2 regions of the Micromonospora sp. NPDC000121 genome follow, and region 2 is predicted to be linked to the other one. Evidence: riboswitches for the same ligand, from Rfam matches in the RefSeq annotation. Region 2 holds a riboswitch; the other holds the start of a gene.
The links. A riboswitch is a leader RNA that binds a small molecule or an ion and turns the genes downstream of it on or off. The one in region 2 is predicted to bind thiamine pyrophosphate.

Region 1: it holds a riboswitch for thiamine pyrophosphate, as region 2 does, so the genes downstream of both, thiE (thiamine phosphate synthase) here and ACFY23_RS06395 (ECF transporter S component) in region 2, are expected to answer to the same signal.

Annotation. Positions count from the first base shown of each region.
Region 1 covers NZ_JBIAZP010000006.1:380,925-391,406, forward strand. The annotation lists gene ACFY23_RS20035 (hypothetical protein) at 1-2,606, shown strand, start outside; gene thiC (phosphomethylpyrimidine synthase ThiC) at 2,668-4,260, opposite strand; gene thiD (bifunctional hydroxymethylpyrimidine kinase/phosphomethylpyrimidine kinase) at 4,277-5,065, opposite strand; gene ACFY23_RS20050 (thiamine phosphate synthase) at 5,062-5,820, opposite strand; gene ACFY23_RS20055 (thiazole synthase) at 5,889-6,659, opposite strand; gene thiS (sulfur carrier protein ThiS) at 6,664-6,864, opposite strand; gene thiO (glycine oxidase ThiO) at 6,855-7,976, opposite strand; gene thiE (thiamine phosphate synthase) at 7,970-8,596, opposite strand; TPP riboswitch at 8,591-8,699, opposite strand; gene ACFY23_RS20075 (DUF559 domain-containing protein) at 8,822-9,103, shown strand; gene ACFY23_RS20080 (aldo/keto reductase) at 9,387-10,349, opposite strand.
Region 2 covers NZ_JBIAZP010000002.1:80,430-90,911, forward strand. The annotation lists gene ACFY23_RS06370 (hypothetical protein) at 90-785, opposite strand; gene ACFY23_RS06375 (sensor histidine kinase) at 943-2,145, shown strand; gene ACFY23_RS06380 (response regulator transcription factor) at 2,142-2,801, shown strand; gene ACFY23_RS06385 (energy-coupling factor transporter transmembrane component T) at 2,886-3,686, opposite strand; gene ACFY23_RS06390 (ABC transporter ATP-binding protein) at 3,787-5,202, opposite strand; gene ACFY23_RS06395 (ECF transporter S component) at 5,330-5,920, opposite strand; TPP riboswitch at 5,994-6,099, opposite strand; gene ACFY23_RS06400 (hypothetical protein) at 6,234-6,497, shown strand; gene ACFY23_RS06405 (permease) at 6,704-7,702, shown strand; gene ACFY23_RS06410 (TIGR03943 family putative permease subunit) at 7,699-8,571, shown strand; gene ACFY23_RS06415 (alpha/beta hydrolase) at 8,599-9,429, shown strand; gene ACFY23_RS06420 (SIS domain-containing protein) at 9,504-10,253, shown strand; gene ACFY23_RS06425 (DUF6328 family protein) at 10,383-10,482, shown strand, end outside.

The DNA.
Region 1 (10,482 bases), on a different contig from region 2:
CCGTGGTCGGCGCGTTGCTCACCGAGCGCCTGGCCCGCCGCGACGGCCCGCTGACCGGCACCGGCCGCCAACTCGCCGTCGTCAGCGGCGCCGCGCTGGGCGCGACCGTCGTCGCGCCGCTCTGCATGCAGCCCGCCCGGGCCGCCGAATTCGTCTCGATGGACCCGGTCTGGGCCGTCGGCATCTGCGCCATCCTCGGCGCGCTGGCCGGCGCGGGTGCCGCGCTCGCCGTCCTGCTCCGGCCGCCGGCGGGATGGAACATGGCGGCGGTCGCGGGCGCCGTCTGGCTGCTGGCGCTGCTGTCGACGGCGCCGTCGGTCGCCTCGACCGGGCCGCTGCCCAGCGTACGACTCGGGGTGTTGGAGCCGGCCTGGCTCGACGCCGGCGCGGCCCAGCGGCTGGCCCTGGTGATCCTGCCCCTGGTGGCGCTGCTCGCCGGCGCGGCGACCGGCGGGCTGGCCCGGTGGCGCGGCCACCCGCCGCTGGTCAGCGGCTCGACCGGGGTGGCGGGCCCGGTGTTGGTGGCGTTCACCTACGTGACCGCCGGTCCGGGCGACGCGACCGACCGCTACCAGCTCCTGCCGTACTACGGGGCGTTGGCCGCGGTGGCCGCCGGCGCGCTCGGTTCCGCCGCCGCCGCGCTGCTGCGCTGGCCGCTCGTCACACCCACCGCCCCCGGCGACGCCATCGAGCCGACCGAGGTCCTGCGCCCGCTGCCCGCCGGCCCCGCGCTGCCGCACACCCCGGAGCCGGCCGCCGAGCCGGCGACGGTCGACCTGGCCGACGCCGGGCGCCTCGCCGCAGACCGACCCCCCGCGGGTACGGGCTCCGGCGGGACCGCCGACGGCGACGCCGTGCCGCCGCGGGCCGCCCCGGCGCACTGGGACTGGCCGGCGGACGGCACCGTCCCGACGACACCCGCCACCGCTGCGGCCACGGCCTCCGTGGCCCCGGCTTCCGTGGCCCCGGACCGGGCCGCCGGATCGCCGCCCCCGGCGTTCACGGAGGTGGCGCAGCCCGCCGGATCACCGACGACAACGAACGCGGCGCGCCCTGCCACGCCGCCACCCCCAGCGGTCACCGACACGCCGCAACCCACCGCGACACCTGCGGCGGAGGAGGCGGTGCCCCCGCCCGGAGCGCCGGCCCCGCCGGTCACCGACACGGCACACCCGGCCGGGTCGCGGCCGGCGACCGATGCGGCGGTCCCTGCCGAATCGCGGACGGCAACGGATGCAGCGGACGCAGGGGTCCCTGCCGAGTCGCCAGCGGTGACGCCTGCGGCGGGATCGCCACCCTCCACGGCAACGGACGCGACGGGATCGGCCGAGTCACCAGTGGCAACGGTCGCGGCGGGATCGCCGTCGGCGGCCACGGAGGCGACGCGGTGGACCGGGTCGCCGCCCCCGGTGGCGGCCGCGTCCGCCGCCAGGGGTGACCGTGCCGACGAGGGCGGCCAGGCCCTTACGGCTGCGGGCGAGCAGCCACCGGCTGCGGCGGAGGACGCCGCGCCTGCCGCGCAGCCGGCCGTCCCGGCCGCCCGCAAGCCACGGCGCACCCGTAAGCCCCGGTCGACGAAGCAGCCGACGGCCTCGGCGGCGAACCGCGCCGACCCGACGCCCGCGGCCACCGACTCCCCCGCCGACCCGCCGACCGCACCGGCGGCACCGGGCGCCGACGCTCGGGCCACGGCAGCGATCCCCGCTGCGACAGGAACGCGGGCCGCCGGGGACGACACGACCACTCCGACGGGGAGCAGTGCCGCCGGACCGGCCCCGACCACCGAGGCCGGTCCGACCGCCGAGGTCGGTCCGACGGCCGACGTGGGCCCGAGCACCGAGATCCGTCCCACCACCGAAGTCAGTCCGGCCACCGAAGCCAGTCCCACCACCGAAATCGGTCCGACCGCCGGAGCGGATCGGAGGGCCGGGGAGGCCCCGACCGCCGGGGTCGGCGACCCGATCGGCGCGACGTCCGGGGCCGGCTCCCACGTGCCGGAACCGGACGGCAGCGGTCCACGCCCGGCGCCACCCTCCCCCGCTGACGAGCTGGCAACCGGTCGGGGCGGCGAGCCGGATCCGGCGCTCCGGTCGGCCTGGCGCCCCGCGCCGGCGTGGCCGGCAGCGCCCCGGGTCGGGCCCGACGACGCCCCGGACACATCCCGCCCGGCCGCCGCGCAGCCCACGCCCGAGCCGGCGCCCCGGCCCCGGCACCGGGCCCCGCTGCCCGACCTGGCCCGGGCCGCGAACTGGGACGCCCTCGCCACCGCGCGACGCGGGGGCCCCGCGCCGGCGCCGGTGGACGCCGCGGCGGAGAGCGCGACCGCTGCCGCCGGGGAACCCGAGGGGCCGGCCGACGGCGAGGCGCCGGACGGTCCGGCCGCACAGCCCAGCGGCCGGACCCGTGGTCGGCTGGGGCTGTTCCGGCGTAACCGGTCCCGGGCCGAGGACGCTCCGGCGGACCGGGATTCCGAGCCGCTGCCGGCCCAGGACGAGGAGTACGTGGACTGGGTCGCCGGCCTGAGCAGGTCGGTCGCGGACAACGAACCCGAGCAGGAGATCGGCCGGCGGTCGTTGCGCTCCACCGGCCGCCACCACCGCGACTGACCCGGGCACCGCCCGAGCGGCGGCCCGCCCCCGGTACGACGGGGCGGGTCGCCGCTTCCGGTCAGGCCAGCGGCAGGTAGACCCGGCCGCCCGAGGAGACGAACTCCTCCGACTTGTCCTTCATGCCGCGCGCCGCGTACTCCTTGAGTTCCTGGGTGATCTTCATGGAGCAGAACTTCGGCCCGCACATCGAGCAGAAGTGGGCCGTCTTCGCCGGCTCGGCGGGCAGGGTCGCGTCGTGGTACGACCGCGCGGTCTCCGGGTCCAGCGAGAGGTTGAACTGGTCCTCCCACCGGAACTCGAACCGCGCCTTGGAGAGCGCGTCGTCCCACGCCTGCGCGCCGGGGTGCCCCTTGGCCAGGTCGGCCGCGTGCGCCGCGATCTTGTACGCGATCACGCCGGCCTTCACGTCGTCCCGGTCCGGCAGCCCGAGGTGCTCCTTCGGGGTCACGTAGCAGAGCATCGCGGTGCCGAACATGCCGATCATGGCAGCGCCGATCGCCGAGGTGATGTGGTCGTACGCCGGAGCGATGTCGGTGGTCAGCGGGCCGAGCGTGTAGAACGGCGCCTCGTGGCACCACTCCTGCTGGAGGTCCACGTTCTCCTTGATCTTGTGCATGGGCACGTGCCCCGGGCCCTCGATCATCACCTGGACGTCGTGCTCCCAGGCGACCTTCGTCAACTCGCCCAGCGTGCGCAGCTCCGCGAACTGCGCCTCGTCGTTGGCGTCCGCGATCGAGCCGGGACGCAGCCCGTCGCCGAGCGAGAACGTCACGTCGTACCGCGCGAGCAGCGAACACAGCTCGGCGAAGTTCGTGTAGAGGAAGTTCTCCTCGTGGTGGGCCAGGCACCAGGCAGCCATGATCGAGCCGCCCCGCGACACGATCCCGGTGACCCGGTCCACCGCCAGGGGCACGTACGGCAGCAGCACCCCGGCGTGCACCGTCATGTAGTCGACGCCCTGCTCGGCCTGCTCGATAACCGTCTCCCGGAACACCTCCCAGCTCAGCTTCACCGGGTCGCCCCCGACCTTCTCCAGCGCCTGGTAGATCGGCACGGTGCCGATCGGAACCGGTGAGTTCCGCACGATCGCCTCGCGGGTCTCGTGGATCCGCTTGCCCGTCGACAGGTCCATCACCGTGTCCGCGCCCCACCGGGTCGCCCAGGTCAGCTTCTCCACCTCCTCGGCGACCGACGAGGTGACCGCCGAGGTGCCGATGTTGGCGTTCACCTTGACCAGGAACGCCTTGCCGATGATCGCCGGCTCGCACTCGGGGTGGTTGACGTTGAGCGGCAGCACCGCCCGCCCGGCCGCGATCTCGTCCCGGACGAACTCCGGCGCCATGCCCTCCCGGATCGCCACGAACTCCATTTCCGGCGTGACGATCCCCGCCCGGGCGTACGCGAGCTGCGTCGGGCGCTTCCCGTCCACCCCGGCCAGCGGCGTGCCCGCACCCCGCACCGGGGCCACGTCCCCGCGCTCGGCGATCCACGGCCCGCGCAGTGGCGGCAGCCCGACCTCCGGGTCGGACCCGGGACCAGAGGTGTCGTAGAGCCGGACCGGCGGGTTGTCGCCGGTCAACTCCACCTCGGCGAAGGGCACCCGGACATCCGGCCGGGACCCCTCCACATGGACCTTGCGACGTGCCTGCATGACAGCCTCCCTGTGCTCACGCGGACCACCCGAAGTGGTCCAGCGGGCCGCGTCCCGCGCCCAGCTCCCAGTCCCGCCCGCCGGTCAGCGCGCGGAAGACGTACTCCTTGGCGGCGGCGACCGCCGTCGGCACCGGGTCGCCCAGCGCCAGCCGGACGGCGATGGCCGCCGAGAACGAGCACCCCGTGCCGTGGTGGTGCCGGGTGGCGACCCGGGGCGCACGGAGCAGCGTGGTGGTCCCGTCGCCGTGCAGCACGTCGACCGCCTCGCCGTCGGAGTCCACGTCGCCGCCCGTCACCACCACGTGCTCCGGTCCGCCGGCCGCCAGCGCCTCGGCGGCGGCCACCATCTCCTCGACCGTGGTCACCGGGCGTCCGGTGATGGCCGCGGCCTCCGCGCGGTTCGGCGTCGCCACCCGGGCGTACGGCAGCAGCCGCTCGAATGCGGCGACCACGCCCAGCCGGCGCCCGCTGGTGGCGACGAGCACCGGGTCGACGACGAGGTTCGGCAGCCGGCCGTCCCGGGCGACGTCGGCGACCGCGTCGGCGATGGCCGGGGTGCCGAGCATGCCCGTCTTGACGGCCCGCACCGCGAAGTCGGCGAGCACGCTGTCGAGCTGCTCGGTGACCGTGCGCGGGGGCAGCGGCAGGACGGCGTCGACGCCCCTCGTGTTCTGCGCGGTGACCGCGGTGATCACGCTGGTGCCGTACGCGCCGAGGGCGGCGAAGACCTTGAGGTCGGCCTGGATACCCGCTCCGCCGCCGGAGTCCGACCCGGCGATGGTGAGCACTGTCCTCGGCGTCACCGCGTGTCCTCTCCGTTGGGGCTCGTCGTGGTCGGTGCTGGGGGCTGCGGCCGACCGTGCCCACTCCGGGCGGTCAGGCTTGATCCCTCCGTGGGCACGGTCGGCCGCAGCCCCGTCCCGGAGACCTCCGCCCAGTCGTGCCGGCCACACGGCTGCTCGGCAACCGCAGGCCGGACGGCTGCGGTCAGCGTGGCGGCTGCCTCCTCGGGATCGTCGGCGCGCATGATCGCGCCGAGCACCGCCACTCCCACCGATCCGGCCGTCACGCAGGCGTGTACCTGTTCCGCGGTCTCCACCCCGCCTAGCGCCAGGATCGGCACCGGGCTGGCCTCGGCCAGCTCCCGCAGCCCGCCGGGGCGCAGGGGTGGGCCGTAGCCGGGCTTGGTTCTGGTCGGGTAGACGGGCGAGAGGGTGGCATAGTCCTCCGTGGTCAGTCGCGCCAACTCGGCCCGATCGTGGCAGGAGCGGCCGACCAGACCGAGGCGCGGCGGCGGATACGGGCCGGCCGACGGCAGGTGCACCGCGTCCCCGTCGAGCGGGTCCGGGCCGGCCACCACCAGCGTGCCGCCGACCTCGGCGAGGATCGCGCGCAGCTCGACGGCGAGGGCCGCGCGCTCGGCCCGGGGCAGGTCCCGCTCCCGCAGCACCACCCACCGCACTCCCCCCGCCACGGCCCCGGCGACCACCTCGGTCAACGGCCGCCGCGCCTGCCACCGGTCGGTCAGCAGCACGACGCCGGACGGCCCACGCGAGATCCTGGCGGGAAACGGCCCCTCCGGGAGCGCTTCCGCACCAAGATCGGCAGGAACGGGACCGGGGCGGGTCACAGTTCCGGCCGTCCCTCGTCGGGGGTGGAGGCCAGGGCGTGGAAGCGGCGGGCGATGCGGCCCGCCCCGTACGCGAGCCGCCCCGCCTCGACCGCGTACCGCATCGCGGTGGCCATCGCCACCGGGTCGACGGCGCGGGTGACCGCGCTGGCCAGCAGCACCGCGTCGCAGCCCAACTCCATGGCCAGCGCCGCGTCGGAGGCCGTGCCGATGCCGGCGTCCAGGATCACCGGCACGTCGACGCTCTGCCGGATCAGCCGGATGTGGTGCGGGTTCGACACGCCCAGGCCGGAGCCGATCGGCGCGCCCGCCGGCATCACCGCGGCGCAGCCGACGTCGGCCAGCCGCCGCGCCAGGATCGGGTCGTCCGACGTGTACGGCAGCACCACGAACCCGTCCGCGACGAGTTCCTCGGCGGCGCGCAGCAGCTCCACCCCGTCGGGCAGCAGCGTGCGCTCGTCGCCGATCACCTCCAGCTTCACCCAGTCGGTGCCGAACGCCTCGCGGGCCAGGTGGGCCACCTTGACGGCCTCGCCCGCCGTGTAGCAGCCGGCCGTGTTCGGCAGCAGCCGCACCCCGCACCGGTCGAGCAGGTCCAGCAGCCCGCCGGCGGCGCCGGGGGCGGTGTCGACGCGGCGCAGGGCCAGGGTGACCAGTTCGGTGCCGGAGGCGCGGATCGCGTCCTCCAGCACGCGCAGGTTGGCCGCGCCGCCGGTGCCGAGGATCAGGCGGGACGTGAGGCTCACGCCGCCCAGGTCGAAACCCACCGCGTCACCCGCCCTGGGCGGCGCTGAGCACCTCGACCCGGTCGCCGTCGCGCAGCACGGTCGCCGGCCAGCCGGTACGCGGCACGACCTCCCCGTTGACCGCGACGGCGAGGCCGCGCTGCTGGTCGGTGACCGCGCGGACCAGGTCCGCCACCGTCGAGCCGCCGGGCACGCTGCGCCCGGCGCCGTTCACCGTCAGTTCCACGCGATTTCCTCCTCGGGTGCGGACGGCCCGCGGGTCACGGGCGGCGCGAACCGGTCCGGGGTGAAGGGGGCGAGCAGCGGGTCCGCCGTACCGGTGACGACCAGGTCGGCGATCAGGTCGGCGGTGACCGGGGTGAGCACGATGCCGTGCCGGTGGTGCCCGGTCGCGGCGAGCACGCCCGGCCGGCCGGGCAGCGGGCCGAGGATCGGGGCGTTGTCCGGGGTGCCGGGGCGCAGGCCGGCGAGGGTCTCGACCAGGTCGTACTCGGCCAGCTCCGGCAACAGGTCGACGGCGGCGCGGAGCAGGCGCAGCACCGCCCCGGCGGAGACGTCGGTGTCGGCGCGCTCCTCGACGGTCGCGCCCACCACCACCTCCCCGCTGTCGCGGGGCACGAGATAGACGTGCTCGCCGTCGGCGTACCCCCGGATGACGTGCCGGAAGCCCGGCGCGCCGCCGCCGGGCGCGCGGAGCCGCAGCACCTGGCCCTTCACCGGCCGCACCGGCAGCCCGGTCAGGGCCGCCGCCCCGCAGCCGGCCGCGACCACCGTGACGCGGGCATCCACCTCGGACAGATCGCGCACGGCGGCGGGCACCAGCGTCGCGCCGGCCCGCTCGGCGGCCGTGCGCAGCGCCGGCACCAGGCGGCGCGGGTCGACCTGGTGGTCGGTGGCGGCGAGCGCGCCGCCGCGCACCCGGGGCGCCAGCGCCGGCTCGCGGTCCCGCAGCGCCGAGGGGCGCAGCGGCGTCACCGGCAGTCCGAGACCCTGCTGGTACGCCCACAGCCGCCGCGCCTCGGCCAGGTCGTCGGCGGTGAGCCCGACCACCAGGGTGCCCTCGGTCCGGTAGCCGACGTCCGCGCCGGTGGCGGCGGTCAGCTCGGCGGCGAAGGCCGGCCAGCGGGCGGCGGAGGCGGTGAGCAGCCCGGTCAGCTCGTGCTCGCCGAAGTACGCCTCGGCGACCGGGGCGAGCATCCCGGCGGCGACGTGCGACGCGCCGGAGCCCGGGGCGGGGTCGTGCACGACGACGCGGAGCCCCCGCGAGGCGCAGCGCCAGGCGATCGCCAGCCCGACCGGTCCCGCCCCCACCACGGCGACGTCCGGCCGGCTCAGCACCCCAGCGCTCCCAGCAGCTCCGCCGTCGCCCGGGCCGGATCGGCCGCCCCGGACAGCGCCCCCACCACCGCCACCCCGTACGCCCCGGCGGCCAGCAGCGCGGGCGCGTTCGCGGCGGTCACCCCGCCGATCGCGACGACCGGCACGTCCACGGCGGCGGCGACGGCGCGCACCCCGGCCGGGCCGATCGGCGCCGGCAGGCCGGTCTTGGTGCTGGTGGCGTGGCAGGGGCCGACACCCAGGTAGCTGGCTCCGGCGGCGACCGCCTCGGCGGCCGTCCCCGGCTCGCGGGCGGTTGCCCCGAGCACGGCGGTCGCGCCGAGCACCCGGCGGGCCGCCCCGACCGGAAGGTCCGCCGCGCCGACGTGCCCGCCTGCGGCGCCCACCGCCAGCGCCACGTGCAGCCGGTCGTTGACGAGGCAGGGGACGTCGTACGGCGCGCAGAGCGCGAGCACCCGGCGGGCCAGGTCGTACGCCTCCCGGTCGGTGGCGTCGTCCGCCACGCGGACCTGCACGACCAGCTCGGCGCGGGCCACCGGCAGGGCGGCCCGGAGCACGGTCAGCGGATCCCGCCCGGGTCGGGCGTCGGTGATCAGATGCAGTCGTCCCAGGGACGGCACGGCAACACTCCTCCCTGCGCCGGCATTACCCGGATCAGGTTCGACGGTCGGGGGCTCTCAGCCCCCCTCTCAGCCCGGTGCACCGGGCTCCCGTGGGTCACTTGCGCGTGTCACCGTACGACGGATCGCCGGATACGCCAAGGGCGGGACGCGGATTTCACACCGACCGTCCGAAGCCGACGACCGGGGCGGCGAGTGACCTCCCCGTCACGCCATGCTGTCCGGATGCCCTCCGGCGCTCGGGGACGGTTCGTCGGTCGGGTCGACCTGGCCTGGCCCGCCCTGCGCGTCGCGGTCGAGTACGACGGCGACCACCACCGGGAACGCGCCCACTTCCGGCAGGACGTCGCCCGGCTGAACGCGCTGCGTGCGGCCGGCTGGGTCGTCCTCCGCTTCACCGCCGACGACGTGCTCCGGCACCGGACCCGGACCGTACGCCTCGTCACCGACGCCCTGTATGAACGCGCTGACGAGCGGAACAGCAGGGCTGTCACCCACTCGCAGTGACGGCTCTGCCGTTCCACCCGCCGGCGCGCGTTCGCTCCTACAGGTGGCGCGGCGCCCCGCCCGCCCGGCACGCGCCAATGGGACGGCCGCCCGGCAACGGCCGCGCGGCAGCAGAGGGCGCCCGGCGAAAAGGCGACAGGGACGGGTGGAACACCAGAGCTGGCTCCCAGTGCCGGAGACATGCCTGGTGTTCCACCGGTGGAATACGGCCCGGCCCCGGACGAGCGCGTTGGCCGGCGGACCGCCCCGACACCGCAGCGGGTGCCGAGGCGGCGTACGCCGGTCAGAGGATGGCGCGCAGGGCTTCCAGGTCCTCGTCGGTGGGCTGCCAGGCGCCCGCCTCCGCGTTGGAGCGCACCTGCTCGGGCGTGGTGGCGCCGGCGATCACCGACGTCACCGCCGGCATGGCGGCCAGCCCGCCGATGGCCACCTGCAGCATCGACAGCCCCCGCTCGTTCGCGTACGCCTCGATGGCCTCGATGGTGTCCCAGTTGGCGGCGGCGAGGCGCTGGGCGTACCGGCCGCCACCGGCGAGGCGGCTGCCGGCGGGCGGGGCCTGGTCGCGCTTGTACTTGCCGGTGAGCAGCCCGTTGGCCAGCGGGAAGAACGGCAGCAGCCCGAGGCCGAACCGCTCACAGGCCGGCACCACCTCGGCCTCGACGGAGCGTTCCAGCAGGCTGTAGTGGTTCTGCGCGCTGATGAACCGGGACCGGCCGTTGGACGACGCCACCCAGTCCGCGTCGGCGATCTGCCACCCGGCGAAGTTGGAGTTGCCCAGGTAGCGCACCTTGCCCGCGCGGACCAGGTCGTCCAGCGCGGCGAGGGTCTCGTCGATCGGGGTGCCCGGGTCGGGCTCGTGCATCTGGTACAGGTCGATGTGGTCGGTGCCGAGCCGGCGCAGCGACGCCTCCACGGCGCGGGCGATGTAGCGCCGCGCGCCCCGGGCGCCGAAGTCGGGGCCGTTGAGCCCGTGCATGTCCATGCCGAACTTGGTGGCCACCACCACGTCGTCGCGGCGGCCCTTGAGCGCCTGGCCCAGCAGCTCCTCGGAGCCGCCCTGCGGCTCGCCGTAGATGTCGGCGGTGTCGAAGAAGTTGATCCCGGCGTCCAGCGCGGCGTCGACCACCGCCCGGGTGCCGTCGAGGTCGAGCTTGCGGCCGAAGTTGTTGCAGCCGATGCCGACCACGGACACCACGAGCCCGGAGTCGCCCAACCGGCGGTAGTTCATCTCAGTCACGAGATCCACCCTATGCCCGCCGGCCCGCCGCACGCCGCTGACCTCGAAGTCGACCGCCGCACGCCGGAGCTCGAAGTCGACCGCCGCACGCCGGAGCTCGAAGCCGACCGCCGCGCGCCGGGGCCCTCGAAGCCGGCCCGCG
Region 2 (10,482 bases):
CGCCAGGGGGCCCGGGGCACCAGGGGGCCCGGGACGCCAGGGGCGGGGTCGCGGCTGACGCCGCGACGCCGCCCGGCCCCCGGCCCGGGTCAGGAGTGCGTGGCCACCGGCGCCTCCGTCCGGTCCGCCGCCTCGGCCGGACGATCCCGGTCCACGCCGACCGCCAGGCCGGACAGCCCGGCCGCCATCAGCACGCTCACCACGATCTTGAGCGGGGCGCCCTCGGTGACGAATTCGAGGACCTGCCCGCCGGTGAGGACGAGCGGCACCCACAGCGACACCATGCCGGCCCGCCAGGCGCCGAAGGCCAGCACCAGGAGGCCGATCATCCAGCCCAGCAGCCACATGGCGAACGACGCCATCACGAACGGATCGTTGTCGAGGGCGTCGACGACCGGTCGGACGGCCTCGGCGTCGACGTCGGCGCCGGCGAGGGCCCCGAAGAAGGCGTTGTAGTGCCAGAGGTGGACGGTGGAGAAGTAGAGGCCGAGCAGGGTGATGCCGCCGCCGATCGTGGCGACCAGCGGCTTGCGCCGGCCGAGCGCCACGGCCAGGCCGGCCATAGCCGGTACGAGCAGCAGGTGCGCCAGGGCGAACAGGACGGTCTCCACGCGCCACGCGCCGAGGTTCCCGGCGGCCACCGCCACGTTGCCGGCGGTCTCGGACACGTCGTCCGGGAACATCACCCAGTAGAAGGCGTTCGCGACGCCGTAGAGAACGCCGGCCGCGGCCAGCGCGACCGCCGTCAGCCGCCGGCCGTACCGTCGCCCGGTCCTGTCATCCATCGTGGTCTCCCATCGAGAAGTGTGTGGTGGACGCTAGGAGCCGGCCCCGGGGCCGATCGTCGGCCGACGGGTTGAGCCGAGGGTGGAGCGTTCTGCCGGGCCTTCTACACCCGTGGGTGGACGCCCGGCCTCGGTCGCCGCCGATACCCTTCGCACCATGTCCGCCGTCCCCGACAAGCGACGTCTCCCGCGGGGTCTCGTCGTCGCCACCGTCGCCGGTCTCGCGCTGTTCGGGTTCGGCCTGGCCGAGCTGTACGTTCCGATCGCCGGTTACGTCGAAGGCGAGGGGCCCGACCTCGCGGCGCTACCGGCCGGCTGGCTCGCCGTGCTCACCGTGCTGCTCGTCGGCTACGGCCTCGCGGTGGCGGCCTGCACGACGTACCCGCGAGCGGCGGCCGTCCTCGCCGGCGTCTGTTTCACCGCGCAGAGCTTCACGCCCGTCCTCCCGGAGTGGCCCGTCGTGCCGCTGGTGGCGCTGCTGTTCGCCTGCTTCGGCTGCGTCGCCGTCGGGGGACGCGCCGCGCCGACCGTCGCCACGACGAGTTACTTCGTCGCACTCGGCGTCGAGAACACCGCCGCCGGGGACTCGGACTGGGTCTTCATCGTGTTCGTGGGGCTCGCGGTGCTGGGCCCCGGCTACGCGGTCCGGATGCGCCGGGCGCAGGCGGTACGCCTGGTTGCCTTGGCCGCCGAGCGGGAGGCCGCCGCGCGGACCGACGAGCGGCTGCGGGTGGCCCGGGAACTGCACGACATCGTCTCGCACGGTGTCTCCGTGATGGTGCTGCAGGCCGGCGCGGCCGAGGCCGTGCTCGACTCGGACGCGCGCCAGGCCCGCGAGTCACTGGAGGCGGTGCAGGACGTGGGACGCGACGTGGTCACCGAGCTGCGCCGGCTGCTGGTCATCCTGCGCGGCTCGGAACCGGCGCCGGAGGGACTGCCCTCGCTGCGGCAGCTCGACGCGTTGACCACCGCGGTACGCGTCGCCGGCGGGCGGGTCGAGGTCACCGTCACGGGCGATCTCGGCCCGGTCCCGGTCGCCGCCGACGTCAACGCCTACCGGATCCTCCAGGAGGCCCTGACGAACGCCGCCCGGCACGCCCCCGGCGCGACCGTCGACGTCTCGATCGATGTGGGCGACACCCGGCTCCGGCTGCACGTCGTCGACGACGGGCCCGGTCCCGCCCGCCGTGGCGTCGGCACGGGCCACGGGCTGACGGGCATCCGGGAACGGGCCGAGCTGTTCGGCGGCACGGTCGTCGCCGGCCCGCGTGAGCAGGGCGGCTTCGAGGTCCGCGTGGAGCTTCCGTTGGGCCTCGACGGCTCGACGCCAGCGCTCTCCCCGACGGGCACGACGGCGTGACCCGGGTGCTCATCGCCGACGACGAGGCCCTCGTCCGCGGCGGACTCCGGATGATCCTCGGCGCGCAGCCCGACATCGAGGTGGTCGCCGACGCCGCCGACGGCGAGGACGCCGTACTGCTCGCGGCACGCCTCAAGCCCGACGTCGTCCTGATGGACATCCACATGCCGCGGCTGGACGGCATCGCCGCGACGGAGCGGATCCTGGCGGAGTGCGCCGACATCCGGATCATCGTGCTGACCACCTTCGACCTGGACGAGTACGTCTACCGCGCGCTGCGGGCCGGCGCGTCCGGGTTCATGCTCAAGACCACCCCGCCGAAGGACCTCGCGGGCGCCCTGCAGGCCGCCGCGCGTGGCGACGCGCTGCTGTCCCCGTCGATCACCCGCCGGCTGATCGACCACTACACGGCGACGGCGCCGGCGGCGACCGCCGGCAGCCCCGGGCTGGCTGAGCTGACCGCCCGGGAGACCGAGGTGCTGCGAATGATGGCCGACGGCCTGTCCAACCGGGAGATCGCCCACCAGCTCTTCCTCGGCGAGGCGACGGTGAAGACGCACGTCAACCGCATCTTCGCCAAGCTCGGGGTGCGCGACCGGGTGCAGGCCGTCGTGCTGGCGTACCAGACCGGCGTGGCCCAGCTCCGGCGCCGGTAGGGCGAGGCGACCGCCGGGCCTCGGCCGCCGGACCCGTGGCGCCGGCGACCGCCGCAGCCGTGCCACCGGCAGCCGCCGCGGCGGTCAGCCGATCAGTGGCCGGAAGGTTCCCGCCAGGACGCTGACCGCCAGCGCCGCGCCGGCCAGCAGCGCCGCCCCGGCGATCAGCAGCCCGTCGGCGGCGACGAAGCGCTGCCGCCGGGCGACCGTACGCGGGGTGCCGGCGTCGAAGCCGCGGGCGTCCATCGCCACGGCCAGCCGGGTGCCCCGGCGGATCGCCCCGACCAGCAGCGCGAAGGCGGTGGAGACGAACAGCCGCAGCTTCGCCAGCGGGTTGCGTCCCGCCTCCACCCCGCGGGCGCGGCGGGCCATGGCGATCATCTGCCACTCCTGCCCGAGCAGCGGCACCAGCCGGAACGCCGCCAACGCCCCGATGGCGAACCGGGCCGGCGCCTTCGCGTTCTGGATCAGGGCGTCCGCCAGGTCGGTGGGGTCGGTGGTGGCGAACACGATGACGCCGGGCAGCGCCACGGCGAACATGCGCAGCACCAGGCCGAGCGCGGTGAGCAGCACGCCGGAGGTGACCACGGCGGGGCCGGCCTCGACCAGCACCCGCCCGGAGCGCTCGGCCGCGAAGAGCACCAGCGTCACCACGACGCCGACCGCGCCGACGAGCAGCGGCCAGGCCCGCCGGGCCAACACGCGGAAGCGGACCCCGAACAGCGGCAGCACGGCCAGTTCGACGGCGATGGCGATCGCCGGGGCCACCGGGTCCAGGGTGGCGACCAGGATGAACGAGAACACCAGCGCCGCGGCGAGCTTGGCCACCGGGTTGCGCCGGGCCAGCGGCGCGTCGGGGGCGGCGACCGGTTCGAGGGTGATCACGGCCGCTCCGGGGTGGGCCGGGCGGGGCAGGGGACCGGCGCCGGGGCCGTCACGGCCCAGCGGCGCGGCGGGTGCGCGACCGGCGCGCTACGTGAGCTGGTCACGGCCGCTCCAGGGTGACGCGCCGGTCGGCCAGGGCGGCGACGAACTCCGGGTCGTGGGTGACGGCGACCAGGCCGTGCCCGGCGTCGCGCAGCTCGGCGAAGAGGTCCACCAGCTCCAGCCAGGTCCGCCGGTCCTGGCCGAAGGTGGGTTCGTCGCAGACGAGCAGGCGGGGCGCGGTGGCCAGGGCCGTCGCCACGCTCAGCCGCCGCGCCTCCCCGCCCGAGAGGGTGTACGGGTTGGCCGCGGCGAGCTTCGTCAACCGCAGCCGGGACAGCAGGTCGTCCACCGTGGCCCGGACCGCCGCCTCCGGCCGGCCGGTGCGGCGCGGGCCGAGGGCCAGCTCGTCGAAGACGGTGGTGGCGACGAACTGGTGCTCCGGATCCTGGAAGACCGAGCCGATCCGGCGGGCCAGTGCGGGGGCGCGCCAGCGGTGCGGGGGAGTGCGGGCGTCGGCGCCGGCCAGTGCCGCCGTCGCCGCGACCCGGCCGGCTCCCGGTTTCAGCAGCCCGCCGAGCAGCAGCGCGAGGGTCGACTTCCCGGCCCCGTTCGGGCCGAGCACGGCGAGCGCCTCGCCGGCGCGTACCGCCAGGTCGACGGCGGCCAGCCGGGGTGGCAGGCCGAGCCGGTCGGCGGTGAGCAGCAGGTCGCCGGCCGGCGCGGTGGCGCGGCGGGGCGGCACGGGCCGGCCGGGCACCCAGACGCCCGCGGCGGCGAGCGCGTCGCCGTGGGTGCCGAAGACCGTCTGGGGCGTGCCGTCGGCGCGGACGCCGCCGCCCGGTTCGAGCACGACCACCCGGTCGACCAGCGGCAGCGCCTCGGCGACCCGGTGCTCGACCAGGATCAGCGTGGTGTCGGCGTCCAGCGCCCCGGCCACCGCCGCGCGGACGAGCGCGGCGCCGGTGGGGTCGAGGTTGGCGGTGGGCTCGTCGAGCAGCAGCAGCCCGGGCCGCAGGGCCAGCACCCCGGCCAGGGCGAGCCGTTGCTGTTCGCCGCCGGAGAGCGCCGCGGTGGGCCGGTCCCGGTGGTACGGGAAACCGACCCGGGCCAGCGCCTCGTCGACGCGGGGCCAGATCTCCTCGGCGGGGATCCCCCGGTTCTCCAGCCCGAACGCCACGTCGTCGCCGCTGCGGGCCATCACGAGCTGGGTCTCCGGGTCCTGGAAGACGATGCCGACCCGTTCCCGGCCCTTGCGGGGGTCGAGCCCGTCGATCTCGACGGTGCCCTCCTGCTCGCCCGAGTCCTCGGGCAGCAGGCCGGCCAGCGCGGCGAGCAGGGTGCTCTTGCCGGCGCCCGACGGCCCGAGCAGCAGCACCCGCTCGCCGGCCTCGACCCGCAGGTCCACCCCGCGTACGGCCCACGCCCGACGCCCGGCGTGCCGCCACCCGAACCCCCGCAGCGTCACCGTCCCCACGTCGCCCCCTCCCTCCGTGCAGTCCGACCGGGCCGTGTCCCGTCCCGGTGATCAAGAGGTTTGCGTCCGGGAAACCGCCTCCAGCCGACGCAAACCTCTTGATCGACGAGGAGGAGCGGGTGGGCGGTCAGATGGCGGCGCGTTCGCGGCCGGCGGGGAAGCGGTCCAGGACGCCGGTGCCCGCCAGGGCGCGGGTGAGGGCCCAGCCGCCGGCGCCGGCGACGGCGGCGGCGCTGACGACGGTCAGCAGGGCGTACGGGATCCGGTAGCTGCCGAGCGCGTAGTCGACGTTCCACACGAAGAAGTCGAACAGCGCCGCGCCGAGGCCGGTCAGCGCGCCGGCGAGCAGCGCGGTGGGCAGCCGGAACGAGCGGTACCGGAACGCGGCGAAGGCCACCTCGGCGCCGAGGCCCTGGATCAGGCCCTGGACGATGGTGATGCCGCCCCACTCCGAGCCGAGCAGCGCGGAGACCGTCGCCGCCACCGCCTCGCAGAAGAGCGCCGCGCCGGGCTTGCGGATCACCAGGCCGCCGAGCACGGCCGGGACCAGCCAGACGCCGTACATGATCGCCTGGCCGGCCGGAAAGAACGCGAACGCCGGGTCGACGGCCCGCCACAGCAGGCCCCAGGCCCAGAAGATGACGCCGAACGCCACCGCGATCACCGCGGCGATGACGACGTCGAGTGTGCGCCACCGGGTGGTCGTGTTGTCTCGCATGATTTGCTCCCAGTCCTGAACGCGAACCAGGAGAAGACGCACGCCGCGCCCGGTGTGCCCGGACGGCGGCGCGGCTGGAGGTCGACCGAACTCCCTGCGCTGGCATTACCCAGATCAGGTTCGAGGGTCTGCGGGCGGTGCCCGCACTCTCAGCGCTGTGCGCTCCCCTGTCGGATGTGAAGTTGTCGCGCGACGCTAACACCTTTGAAGATCATCGGGCAAAGTGATCTTTCCGCAGGTCATCCCGGATGCGGGCGGCTGGCGACCGGCGTGCTCACCCTCCGTGCTCGCGCCCTCGTGCGAGGCTCCGCTCGTGGCCACCTCCGAGAAGCCGGAGCGCACCCTCGCCCTGACCCTGGCGGGAACGGTGGTCGGCGTGCTGCCGATCGCAGTGATCGTGATCGTGTCCGCGGCGGGTCGGGGCGACCTCGGCACCGTGCTCTGGTTCTTCCTCGTCGTGCTGGGAATCGGCGCCTTCGCGTCGCTGGCTCTCTACGCCAAGCTGCGGGCCCGGGCCGCCTGGGACCGGGACTTCCCGGACGGGCGGGCGCCCTGGTGGCGGCGGCCACGACCGTGACGCCGGCGGCACGACCGTCACGGGACGCCAGGAGGAACACCGTCCGGATCGATGGGTACGGGCGGGGGGCCCGCCGCGTCCATCGAGATGTCCCAGTCGGCCGGTAGTCTGAGGCGGCCAGGCGGGACGGGCAGAGGGACGGGTGCGTGACGGGGCGGACTGACCACCACACCGTGCCGGCGGGCGGGCCGCGGCGACGGGAGCGCGTGGTCGCGTCGGACGTACCGTCGCAGGAGCCGGCGGGCGGCGGGAGCGCCTGGCGGGTCGGGTCGGTCGAGGTGCTCGCGGGCCTGCTGATCCTGCTGGTCGTCTTCCGTGAGCCGCTCGCCCGCGCGCTGTCCGCGCCCCGGCTGCAGACCTGGACGACCGTCTTCGTCTCGGTGATGGTGCAGGCGGTGCCGTTCCTGGTCTTCGGGGTGGTCCTCTCCGCCGTGATCGCGGTCTTCGTGCCCCGGTCGTTCTGGGCCCGGGCGCTGCCGCGGCACCCCGCGCTCGCGGTGCCCGTGGCGAGCGCGGCCGGCGTGGTGCTGCCCGGCTGCGAGTGCGGGTCCGTGCCGATCGCCGGTTCGCTGATCCGGCGCGGGGTCACCCCGGCCGCCGCGCTGGCCTTCCTGCTCGCCGCCCCGGCCATCAACCCGATCGTGCTCACCGCCACCGCGGTGGCCTTCCCCGACGACCCGGAGATGGTCCTCGGCCGCGGCCTCGCGAGCCTGGTCGTCGCGATGGTGATGGGGTGGCTGTGGCTGCGCCTCGGCCGGGCCGACTGGATCCGGCTGCCGCGTCGGCCGGAGCTGGACGACGGCTCGCGCGGGCGGGCGTTCTGGGCGGCGGTCCGGCACGACGTCACCCACGCCGGCGGGTTCCTGGTGGTCGGCGCGGCGGCCGCCGCCACCATCAACGTCGTCGTGCCCGAGCGTTGGTTGCAGACGCTCGCCGCGGACCCGGTGCTCTCGGTGCTCGCGCTGGCCGTGCTCGCGGTGCTGCTCTCCCTCTGCTCGGAGGCCGACGCCTTCGTGGCCGCCTCGCTGTCGCAGTTCTCGCTGACCGCCCGGCTGGTCTTCCTGGTGGTGGGGCCGATGGTCGACCTCAAGCTCATCGCGATGCAGACCGGCGTCTTCGGCCGGCGGTTCGCGCTGCGGTTCGCCCCGGCCACCTTCGCGGTGGCCGTCGCCGTCGCCGCCGCGACCGGGGCGGTGCTGCTGTGAACCGGCAGGCGCAGGCCGTCGTCCTGCTGCTGCTCGGGGGTGCGGTGGTCCGGGCCAGCCTCACCGACCTCTACCTGCGCTACGTCAAGGAGGGGCTGCGCCCCTTCCTGGTCGCCGCGGGCCTGCTGCTGGTGGTCGCCGCCGTCATGACCCTCTGGTACGAGCTGCGTCCGGCCCTCCGGCGCGCCGCCGCGCCCCCGACCGCCGACGGCGAGCACGACGGCGCCGGCCGGGACCACGACCGCGCCGACGGCGAGCACGACCGCGCCGACGGCGAGCACGACGGCGCCGCCGGCGAGCACGACGGCGCCGCCGGCGAGCACGACCGCGCCGCCGGCGAGCACACCGCCGACCACGGGCACGGCCACCACGAGCCGCGGATCGGCTGGCTGCTGATCCTGCCGGCGCTGGGTCTGCTCCTGGTCGCCCCACCCGCCCTCGGCTCGTACGCCGCCGGGCAGGCCGGCACCGCGCTCTCCGCCCGGCAACAGCCGTCCGACTACCCGCCCCTGCCCGACGGCGACCCGGCGCAGGTCAGCGTGCTCGACTACGCCGCGCGGGCGCTGTTCGACCGGGGCGCGTCGCTCGGCGGGCGCCGGGTCCGGCTGACCGGTTTCGTCACCACCGGCCCCGACGGCCGACCGCTCCTGGCCCGGATGGTGCTCTCCTGCTGCGCGGCCGACGGGCGGCCGGTCAAGCTGGGCCTGACCGGCGCCGCCCCCGAAGGGCTCGCCGACGACACCTGGATCGAGGTGACCGGCCGCTACAGCGACCGGATCATCCGGGACCCGGTCAACGACGCCGAGATCCCCTACCTCGACGTGGAGTCCTGGCGGCAGGTGCCCACCCCCAAACGCCAGTACGAGTGACCCCGTCCCCTGGGTAGGCTGGCGATCATGCGGATCGAGGCGCGCGGGCTCACGTTCGACGTACGCGTCGGCGGTCCGGAGGGCGGCGCGCCCGTCCTGCTGCTGCACGGGTTTCCCCAGCACGGCGGGGAGTGGGACGACGTCGTCCCGCCGCTGCACGCCGCCGGCCTGCGCACGTACGCGCCGGACCAGCGCGGCTACTCGCCGGGCGCGCGGCCGGAGGCGGTCGAGGCGTACCGGATGTCGGAGCTGGCCGCCGACGCGGTGGCCGTGCTGGACGCCCTCGGCGTCGACGCGGCGCACCTCGTGGGGCACGACTGGGGCGCGCTGGTCGCCTGGGACCTGGCCGCCCGGCAACCGGAGCGGGTCAGGACGCTGACCGCGGTCTCCGTGCCGCACCCCGCCGCGATGGCGCACGCGCTGGCCGAGGACCCGGGGCAGAAGGCACGCTCGGCGTACATCGCGGTGTTCCGCAAGCCGGGCCGGGCGGAGAAGGCGCTGCTGGCGTTGGGCGCGACCGGGCTGCGCCGGATGCTGCACGGGGTCGGCGACGACGAGCGGGTGGCCGCGTACGCGGACCCGATGCGCGAGCCGGGCGCGCTGACGGCGGCGCTGAACTGGTACCGGGCGATGTCCCGGCGGGACATGGCGGCCACCGGGCCGGTGCCGGTGCCGACCACCTTCGTGTGGAGCGACCGTGACATCGCGATCGGCCGGACCGCGGCCGAGGCGTGCGCCGGCCACGTGAGCGCCGACTACCGTTTCGTCGAGCTGCCCGGGGTGAGCCACTGGATTCCCGACGAGGCGCCCGCCCCGCTGGCCGAGGCGATCCTGGCCCGGGTGCGGGGCCCGGCCTGACCGGCACGGTGTCGCCCGCGCCCCCGGGGTGGCCGGGCGTCCTCGACGGACGTACGACTGGACGGAGGAGACACATGACGGTGAGCGCCGAGGACTACCTGGCCGTGGTGACCGAGACGATGCAGCGGGTGGCCACGAGCCAGCGCGAGGCGGTCGGGCGGGCCGCCGACCTGATCGCCGACGCGGTGCGCGCCGACGGGGTGGTGCACGCGTTCGGCACCGGCCACTCGGAGGCGCTGGCGATGGAGATCGCGGGCCGGGCCGGCGGGCTGGTGCCCACCAACCGGATCGCCCTGCGGGACCTGGTGCTGGTCGGCGGCGCGCCGGCCGACATGCTCGGGCCGCTGCTCGAACGCGATCCGTCGGTGGCGCACCGCCTCTACGAGCTGGCCCCGGTCAGCCCTGGGGACGTCTTCGTGCTGGCCTCCAACTCCGGCGTCAACGGCGCGATGGTGGAGTTCGCGTCCCTGGTCAAGGAGAAGGGCCACGGGCTGGTCGCGATCACCTCGGCGCAGCACTCCGGGCAGATGACCTCGCGCCACCCGTCGGGGCGCAAGCTCGCCGACCTCGCCGACGTGGTGCTCGACAACGGCGCCCCGTACGGCGACGCGACGCTGCCGCTGCCCGGCGGTGGCGCGGTCGGCGCGGTCTCGTCGATCACCGCGGCGCTGCTGGCGCAGCAGATCACGGTCGAGGTGGTGGCCCGGCTGCTCGCGACGGGGGAGCGGCCCCCGGTCTACCTGTCGGCCAACATCGCCGGCGGCGACGAGCACAACAACGCCCTGGAGGCCCGGTACGCCGGCCGGATCCGCCGCGGCTCCTGACCGGAGCCGGCAAGGAACCGGGGCTCGCGCGGGCGGCGTGAGCCGGTTTCGTGGCTCCGCCGGTGGGGCATCAGCGTTGCTGCCGACGGGCGCACCCCGTCGGCAGTACCGTCTGACCGGAGGTAGCGCGTGTCCAAGGAAACCGAGAAGCAGCGCTGGCAGCGCAACTTCGCCGACCTGTTGCAGGAGTTGCGGGTCGCGCAGACCGGCGTGCAGATCCTCTTCGCCT